One region of the Streptomyces sp. NPDC087859 genome, then DNA from elsewhere that is predicted to be linked to it. Evidence: riboswitches for the same ligand, from Rfam matches in the RefSeq annotation. Region 1 holds a riboswitch; the other holds the start of a gene.
The links. Region 1 has a riboswitch for thiamine pyrophosphate ahead of ACIOHP_RS34050 (thiamine ABC transporter substrate binding subunit). Riboswitches for the same ligand answer to the same signal wherever they lie in the genome.

Region 1 (4,324 bases):
CCGCTCCCGCGTGACGATAGAGATCGACTTCGAGGGGCACGGTCTCGGCAAGGCCCTGGTTCCCCTCGTCGTCCGCCCGCAGGTCCGCAAGGAGCTCCCGCGGGACGAGCAGCTGCTCAAGGAGCGCCTGGAGTACCCCACCACCTAGGACTTACAGACGTCCTTGAGCTCATTCGCGGCGGCGTCGATGCGGCTGCTGTCCGGGTCGGTGTCGCCGTCGAGGATGGACTGGTTGTAGTCCTCGATGGCCTTGTTCAGGTCGTCGACGGCCTTGTCGACCTTGCCGTCGTCCGTGTCGTCGTTGATCTTGTCGAGGTTCTTCTCGATGGTGTCGATGGAATCGTCGGTCTTCGACGGGTCCTTCGCCGCGTCCCAGCCCGCCTCGTGGATCGCCTTGAGACTGTCGGCGATCGTGTCGGCGTTGGTGAGACAGTCGAGCGCGTCGTCGGTGTTCTCGCAGCCGGTGAGGAGGCCGGCGGTCAGGGTGACGGCGGCGACGGTGGTGGCGATGGCGGCGATACGGCGTCCGCGCCGGCGGTTGGCGGCCATGGAACGGGTCCCCTCCTGGAAGGCACAGGGCGCTGCTGCGATCTGTGTGCCGTCCACGATTCCGCCGTAGGGTCCCCTGCTACGAGGCAGCTGCCTCCCGTATGAGGCGTGGAGCGGACTACACCGTGAAGGGCGGGGAGTATGCGAGTGCCGGACAGCCTGGACCGACTGCGGGAGTGGCTGGAGCGGAACGGGATTCCTCAGGAGTCCTGGGGGACCGGTGGGACCAAGTCCGTACAGCACCTGTGGGACGAGATCGAGGCGGGGGAGACGACCTTGGACTCCGAGCCGCCGTTGCGTCGCGTCACCGTCGTCTCCCTGCGCGTCCGGCAGGGCGGCAAGGAGCTCGTGGAGATCGCGCAGCTGATGGCCGACGGGACCTGGCGCTCCAGGAACGAAGCCCCCGCCGAGAAGATGAAGCCCGGCGAGGAAGCGGCGGACACGGCACGGCGGTGCGTGGCCGAGGAACTCGGAGTCGAGGGCCCCGGAGTCGTCGTGGGCGCCGTGTCCGAACGGCGTCTGCGCCGGGACTCCTCGCCGTCGTATCCGGGTCTGGCGTCCGAGTACGTCTTCCACGACGTCGAGGTCCAGGTGCCGGGTCTCGCCTCGGGGAACTTCTGGACGCGGGAGGCCGGCGACGGGGTGGTTTCCGCCCATCTCTGGGCGTGGCGGTAGCCGACTGGGGCACTCCGGTTGATCTGCGACACTGGTATGACCATGCCCAAGCCCGGAGAACTCACTTTCGTCGCCCCCCGCGGAGCCAAGAAGCCGCCGCGGCACCTTGCCGATCTCACGCCTGCCGAGCGCAAGGATGTCGTGGCCGAGATCGGTGAGAAGCCGTTCCGTGCCAAGCAGCTCTCGCAGCACTACTTCGCGCGGTACGCGCACGATCCGGAGCAGTGGACCGACATCCCGGCCGCGGCCCGGCCCAAGCTCCAGGAGGCGCTGCTTCCCGAGCTGATGACCGTCGTACGGCATCTGTCGACCGACCAGGGGACCACGCGCAAGACGCTGTGGCGGCTGTTCGACGGGACGCTCGTGGAGTCGGTGCTGATGCGGTACCCGGACCGGGTCACCATGTGCATCAGCTCGCAGGCCGGGTGCGGGATGAACTGTCCCTTCTGCGCGACCGGGCAGGCCGGGCTCGACCGGAATCTGTCCACCGCCGAGATCGTCCATCAGATCGTGGACGGGATGCGGGCGCTGCGCGACGGGGACGTGCCCGGCGGGCCCGCGCGGCTCTCCAACATCGTCTTCATGGGCATGGGTGAGCCGCTCGCCAACTACAAGCGGGTCGTGCAGTCCATCCGTGCCCTCACCGACCCCGCCCCCGACGGGCTCGGCATCTCGCAGCGGGGCATCACCGTCTCGACCGTCGGTCTGGTGCCGGCCATCCACCGGTTCGCCGACGAGGGCTTCAAGTGCCGGCTCGCGATCTCGCTGCACGCGCCGGACGACGAGCTGCGCGACACCCTCGTCCCCGTGAACACGCGGTGGAAGGTGCGCGAGGTCCTCGACGCCGGGTTCGAGTACGTCGAGAAGTCGGGGCGCCGGCTCTCCATCGAGTACGCGCTCATCCGGGACATCAACGACCAGGCCTGGCGTGGTGACCGGCTCGGGCGGCTGCTCAGGGGCAAGCCCGTGCATGTGAACCTCATTCCGCTGAACCCGACTCCCGGGTCCAAGTGGACCGCCTCCCGGCCCGAGGACGAGAAGGCCTTCGTCGAGGCGATCGCCGCGCACGGGGTGCCCGTCACCGTTCGGGACACCCGTGGGCAGGAGATCGACGGGGCCTGCGGTCAGCTGGCGGCGGGCGAGCGGTAGCCTGAGCCCGTACGTACATCTTCATATTCCGACAGGGGAGCGCCACAGCGCTGAGAGTGCGGCAATCGGGCCGCAGACCCTCTGAACCTCGCCCAGGTCATTCTGGGTAGGAAGTTCGGTCATCACTCAAGCTGTTGCGCCCTGCCCGGAGCCCCTCAGAGGTTCCGGGCAGGGCCGCGTCTCTTCCTGGTCACCCCAGGAGGAATCCAGTGAGCATCACCAAGAAGGCCACGGTCTTCGCCGTCGGGTTCGGTCTCGTCGCGCTCTCCGCGTGCGGGTCGTCCGACAGCGACACCGACAGTGGTGGCGGCGGCTCCAAGACCGTCACCCTCGTCAGCCACAACTCGTGGGCCGTCTCCAAGAGCGTCCTCGCCGCGTTCGAGAAGGAGTCCGGGTACAAGGTCAAGGTCCTCGAGGACGGCGACGCCGGGCAGGCCGTCAACAAGGCCATCCTGACCAAGGACAACCCGCAGGGCGACGTCTTCTTCGGCGTCGACAACACCCTGCTGTCGCGGGCCCTGGACAACGGGCTCTTCCAGTCGTACGAGGCCAAGGGATCCGACCTGATCCTGCCCGAGTACCGGGTCGACGAGGACCAGCACAGGGTCACGCCGATCGACACCGGCGACATCTGCGTCAACTACGACAAGGCGTACTTCACCGAGCACGAGCTGGACCCGCCGACCTCGTTCGACGACCTGGTCAAGCCCGCCTACAAGAACCTCCTCGTCACCGAGAACGCCTCCACCTCCTCGCCCGGCCTGGGATTCCTCCTCGGGACCGCCGCCAAGTACGGCGACAGCGGCTGGGAGGGCTACTGGACCAAGCTCAAGGCCAACGGCGTGAAGGTCGTCGACGGCTGGGAGCAGGCCTACAACGAGGAGTTCTCGGGGTCCGCCGGCGGCAAGAAGGCCAAGGCCGACCGGCCGCTCGTCGTCTCGTACGCCTCCTCGCCGCCCGCCGAGGTCATCTACGCCGACCCGAAGCCGACGACCGCGCCGACCGGGGTCGCCGAGGGGACCTGCTTCCGGCAGGTCGAGTACGCGGGCCTGCTGAGCAACGCCGAGAACGGCAAGGGCGGCAAGGCGCTCCTCGACTTCCTGCTCACCAAGCGGTTCCAGGACGACATGCCGCTGAACATGTTCGTGTACCCGGTGCGGGAGGGCGCCCAGGTTCCGGCCGAGTTCACGAAGTACGGTCCGCAGGCCAAGGACCCCGAGACCCTGGACCCCGCCAAGATCGCCGCCAACCGTGACCAGTGGGTCAAGTCGTGGACCTCGCTCGTACTGAAGTAGCCCCACGCGGGAGCCTCAAGGGGAACGTGGCGCGGCTCGGGCTCATGGCCCTGCCCGTCGCGTTCTTCGGGGTCTTCTTCGCCTGGCCCGTCGCCGCGATCGTGGCGCGCGGGCTCAAGGCCGACGGCGCGTGGCAGTTCGGCCGGATCACGGACGTGCTCGCACAGTCCGACATCCGGCACGTCCTGTGGTTCACCACCTGGCAGGCCCTCGCCTCCACCGCGCTCACCCTGCTGATCGCGCTGCCGGGCGCGTACGCCTTCGCGCGCTTCGAGTTCCCGGGCAAGCAGGTGCTGCGGGCCGTCGTCACCGTTCCGTTCGTACTGCCCACGGTCGTCGTGGGGACGGCGTTCCTGGCACTCGTCGGGCGCGGGGGACTGCTCGACGAGCTGTGGGGCGTACGGCTGGACACGACCGTGTGGGCGATCCTGCTCGCGCACGTCTTCTTCAACTACGCCGTCGTCGTCCGCACGGTCGGCGGGCTCTGGTCACAGCTCGACCCGCGGCAGGAGGAGGCCGCGCGGATGCTGGGCGCCTCGCGCCTCGCGGCCTGGCGGAAGGTGACCCTGCCCGCGCTCGGGCCCGCCGTGGCTGCCGCCGCCCTCATGGTCTTCCTGTTCACCTTCACCTCCTTCGGTGTGGTGCAGATCCTCGGC
Region 2 (4,324 bases), on a different contig from region 1:
TCAGCGCGGGCGTGGGGCCCGCGCAGGAACGCTTCTCCTCCGGCGGGGCCTGGGGCATGCCACAGCGGCTGTACGTCGCCGTACAGCCCTTCCTACGGCGACGCGGGCGCCGACGTCAGCGCTTGCGCCGCCGCCCGTGCCCACCTCGTGCCGCCGTCGGCTGGGTGCCGGCCGACATCGACTGGGCTCCCGCCGGAGCCGGCCGACCGCCCGCCGGTGCCGTCCCGGAGCCAGCGGGTGCAGGCCGGTCGGCCGCCACCACCAGGGCCGCGAGGGCGGTCGTCACCGGCACGGACGCGACCAGGCCGATCGATCCAACCAGCGTGCGCACGATCTCCTCGGCGACGAGCTCGCTGTTGGCGACGGTCCCCACGCTGCTCTGTGCGATGGAGAAGAGCAGCAGCAGCGGCAGGGCGGCGCCCGCGTAGGCGAGGACGAGCGTGTTGACGACGGACGCGATGTGGTCGCGGCCGATGCGGATGCCCGCGCGGTACAGATCGCGCCAGCCCATCGACGGATTGGCCTCGTGCAGCTCCCAGACCGCCGACGTCTGGGTGACCGTCACATCGTCGAGGACACCGAGCGAACCGATGATGACACCGGCGAGCAGCAGACCGCTCATGTCGATCGACGGGTACAGGCCGTGGATCAGGCCGGTGTTGTCGTCCGTGTTGCCGGTGAGCGCGGCCCAGTCGATGAACAGCGAGCCGAGCACGCCGATCAGCAGCAGCGAGATCAGCGTGCCGAGCACGGCCACGGATGTTCTCGCCGACAGTCCATGGCACAGATACAGGGCGATCAGCATGATGGCGCTCGCCCCGACCACGGCCACGACCAGCGGGTTCGAGCCCTGCAGGATCGCGGGCAGGATGAAGAAGTTCAGGATCATGAAGCTGATGGCCAGCGCGACCAGCGCCATGACGCCCCGCAACCGCCCGACGACCACGACGGCGAGTGCGAAGATGCCGGCGAGCAGCGCCATGGGGAGCCTGCGGTTCACGTCGGTGACCGAGTACTGCAGGTCCTTGGGAGCGGAGGGCTCGTAGGCGACCACGACCTTCTCGCCCTGGTCCAACTGCCGTGACTGGTCCGGCTGCACGATCTCGGTGAACGTACGGCCCTTGTCGTCGCCGGTGTCGACGCGGATCGTCGCCTTCTTGCAGTCGCCGTCGGCCTGCTGCTGGGCGGAGGAGCCCTCGGCGGTGGAGGTGTCGCCGGTCGGGGTCTCGCCCGAGGCGTTGACCGACTTGCAGCTCACGCTCACGACCTTGGTGACCGTGGCCTGCTGGGTCTGCCGGTCGAAGCCGACGCCGGTGCGCTCATGACCCGGCGCGCCCCCCGGCCACAGCACGACGAGCCCGACGATCACGGCGACGCCGAAGGGGATGAGGATCGCGGCGATGACCTTGCGCAGGTGCTTGGAGACGGGGGCCGCCGGGCCGTGACTGTGGCTGTGCGAATGACCGTGTCCGCCGCCACCGCCACCGCCACCGCCGGTGCCACCGACTGTGCCCCCGCCACCGGAACCGGGGCCATGCCCATGCCTGTGCCCGCCATCGCCACCGGCCTCGTGCCCGTGGCCGCCGGAACCGGTCCCCTGCTCGAACCGGCCGCCCGATCCGGGCTCCTGGCCGAACCCGTCACCGGTGCCGTTTCCCTGCTCGTACCAGTCGCCGGAGCCCGGGCCCGGGCCGTACCCGCCGCCCTGCCCGTCGGCGGGTCCGGGTCTGTTGCCGGGCCCGTTGCCGGAGCCGGGCCTGCGAGGAGGCTCGGGCGGTGGGAACGGGGGCTGATGTGTCGTGGTCACCGACCGATCATCGCAAGAACGACAGGGGCCCTCTGTTCACCGCGCCCGAATTGACGCTAGCGTGGGGGCACCTTTGTACACGCGGGAGCTCGGAGCACCGGGCTGAGAGGGCGCTGACCTCCGTCCCAGCGATGTTTCACGTGGAACATCGTCACCAGCGAGTGACGTTCCACACGAAACGTCGGCAGACGGAAGCCGCTGCGTCGACCGCCGAACCTGTTACCGGGTAATGCCGGCGTAGGGAGTAGGTCTCATGACCATCAAGGACGCGCGCACGCCTGCCTTCAGCCAGGACGAAAAGCCCATTCAGGGCGAACAGTCCGCGGAGGTCGGGAAGTCCATCGGCTGGCACAAGGCGTATGTCGAGGGCTCGCGCCCCGATGTGCGGGTGCCGGTCCGTCAGGTGCACCTCACCAACGGGCAGTCGGTCACGCTGTACGACACATCGGGTCCGTACACCGATCCCCTGGTCGATACCGACGTCCGGCGGGGTCTGGCTCCGCTCCGGGAGAACTGGATCATCGCCCGCGGCGACACCGAGGAGTACGCGGGCCGTCCCGCCCGCCCCGAGGACGACGGCATCAAGCACACCTCGCCGCGGGGCGGCAACCTCCGCAACCTCGACGCGGTCTTCCCCGGGCGGCCCCGGCTACCGCGCCGTAGCCGCGACGGTGGAGCGGTCACGCAGCTCGCCTACGCGCGCCGAGGCGAGATCACGCCGGAGATGGAGTACGTGGCCCTGCGGGAGAACCTGGCCCCCGAAGTCGTCCGGGAGGAGATCGCGGCGGGCCGCGCGGTCCTCCCGGCCAACGTCAACCACCCCGAGATCGAGCCGATGATCATCGGCAAGCGGTTCCTGGTGAAGGTCAACGCCAACATCGGCAACTCCGCGGTGACCTCCTCCATCGAGGAGGAGGTCGAGAAGATGACCTGGGCGACCCGCTGGGGCGCCGACACGGTCATGGATCTGTCCACCGGCCGCAACATCCACACCACGCGCGAGTGGGTGCTGCGCAACTCCCCCGTCCCCATCGGTACGGTGCCGCTCTACCAGGCACTGGAGAAGGTGGACGGCAAGGCCGAGGAACTGACCTGGGAGATCTACAAGGACACGGTCATCGAGCAGGCCGAGCAGGGCGTGGACTATATGACGGTCCACGCGGGCGTCCGCCTGCCGTACGTACCGCTGACGGCCAACCGCAAGACGGGCATCGTCTCGCGCGGTGGCTCGATCATGGCGGCCTGGTGTCTCGCGCACCACAAGGAGTCGTTCCTCTACGAGAACTTCGAGGAACTCTGCGAGATCCTCGCCGCCTACGACGTCACGTACTCGCTCGGTGACGGCCTCCGGCCGGGTTCGATCGCGGACGCCAACGACGAGGCGCAGTTCGCGGAGTTGAGGACGCTCGGGGAACTCAACACGATCGCGAAGCGCTTCCATGTACAGACCATGATCGAGGGCCCTGGGCACGTCCCGATGCACAAGATCAAGGAGAACATCGACCTTCAGCAGGAGATCTGCGAGGAGGCACCGTTCTATACGCTCGGCCCGCTGACCACGGACATCGCCCCGGCCTACGACCACATCACCTCAGGCATCGGTGCCGCGATGATCGCGTGGTGGGGCACGGCGATGCTCTGCTACGTCACGCCCAAGGAGCACTTGGGCCTGCCCAACCGTGACGACGTGAAGACAGGCGTCATCACCTACAAGATCGCGGCCCATGCGGCGGACCTCGCCAAGGGACACCCTGGCGCACAGGAGTGGGACGACGCGCTGTCGGACGCCCGCTTCGAGTTCCGCTGGGAGGACCAGTTCAACCTCGCCCTCGACCCCGACACGGCCCGTGAGTTCCACGACGAGACACTCCCGGCCGAGCCGGCCAAGACGGCCCACTTCTGCTCCATGTGCGGACCCAAGTTCTGCTCCATGAAGATCTCTCAGGACATCCGCCGCCGGCATGGCGGGAACCAGGAGGAGATCGAGGAGGGCATGGCCCAGAAGTCGAAGGAGTTCGCGGCGGCGGGGAACCGGGTGTATCTGCCGCTCGCCGACTGAGCCGAGGCCCGTCGGGGAGTGCGGGAGGCGCAGGTCGTCCGGTGCCCGTGCGGCGCCGGACAACCGGCTTGCGCGCCCCCGGAAGCGGGTTTCCCCGCGAGGAGGGGCGCAAGCCGGAGGCTACTCCGGCTGGTGTTCCGGGCCGCCGAAGTCCGGGCTGGTGTAGTCCGGGCTCGTGAAACTGGGCCGGGGGCCGGTGGAGCCGTCGTCCGGGCTGCTGAAACCCGGGCGGCCGTAGCCGAGGTTCGGCATACGGCTGGTCGGCGCGGGCCGTGCGGGGCGGTGCAGCGCGGTCGCCGTGCCGGGGTCGGCCAGCGCGTCCCGCAGGAAGGGCAGGACACCCCGCTCCAGCAGGGCCTCGCGCCAGGCTTCCCTGGCCCGGGCCACCTCCCCGCTCAGCTCGCCGTACGGCCCGGTGTCCAGCGAGGGCCGGTTGCGCAGGGCGGTGAGCAGGAGAC

Region 2: it holds a riboswitch for thiamine pyrophosphate, as region 1 does, so the genes downstream of both, thiC (phosphomethylpyrimidine synthase ThiC) here and ACIOHP_RS34050 (thiamine ABC transporter substrate binding subunit) in region 1, are expected to answer to the same signal.

What each region holds. Positions count from the first base shown of each region.
Region 1 covers NZ_JBIUUU010000015.1:183,889-188,212, forward strand. Annotated here, with positions in the region: gene ACIOHP_RS34030 (SRPBCC family protein) at 1-148, shown strand, start outside; gene ACIOHP_RS34035 (hypothetical protein) at 145-549, opposite strand; gene ACIOHP_RS34040 (NUDIX domain-containing protein) at 697-1,224, shown strand; gene rlmN (23S rRNA (adenine(2503)-C(2))-methyltransferase RlmN) at 1,267-2,373, shown strand; TPP riboswitch at 2,397-2,504, shown strand; gene ACIOHP_RS34050 (thiamine ABC transporter substrate binding subunit) at 2,583-3,668, shown strand; gene ACIOHP_RS34055 (ABC transporter permease) at 3,713-4,324, shown strand, end outside.
Region 2 covers NZ_JBIUUU010000002.1:189,823-194,146, reverse strand. Annotated here, with positions in the region: gene ACIOHP_RS04770 (YibE/F family protein) at 116-1,807, opposite strand; TPP riboswitch at 1,879-2,068, shown strand; gene thiC (phosphomethylpyrimidine synthase ThiC) at 2,061-3,866, shown strand; gene ACIOHP_RS04760 (hypothetical protein) at 3,987-4,324, opposite strand, start outside.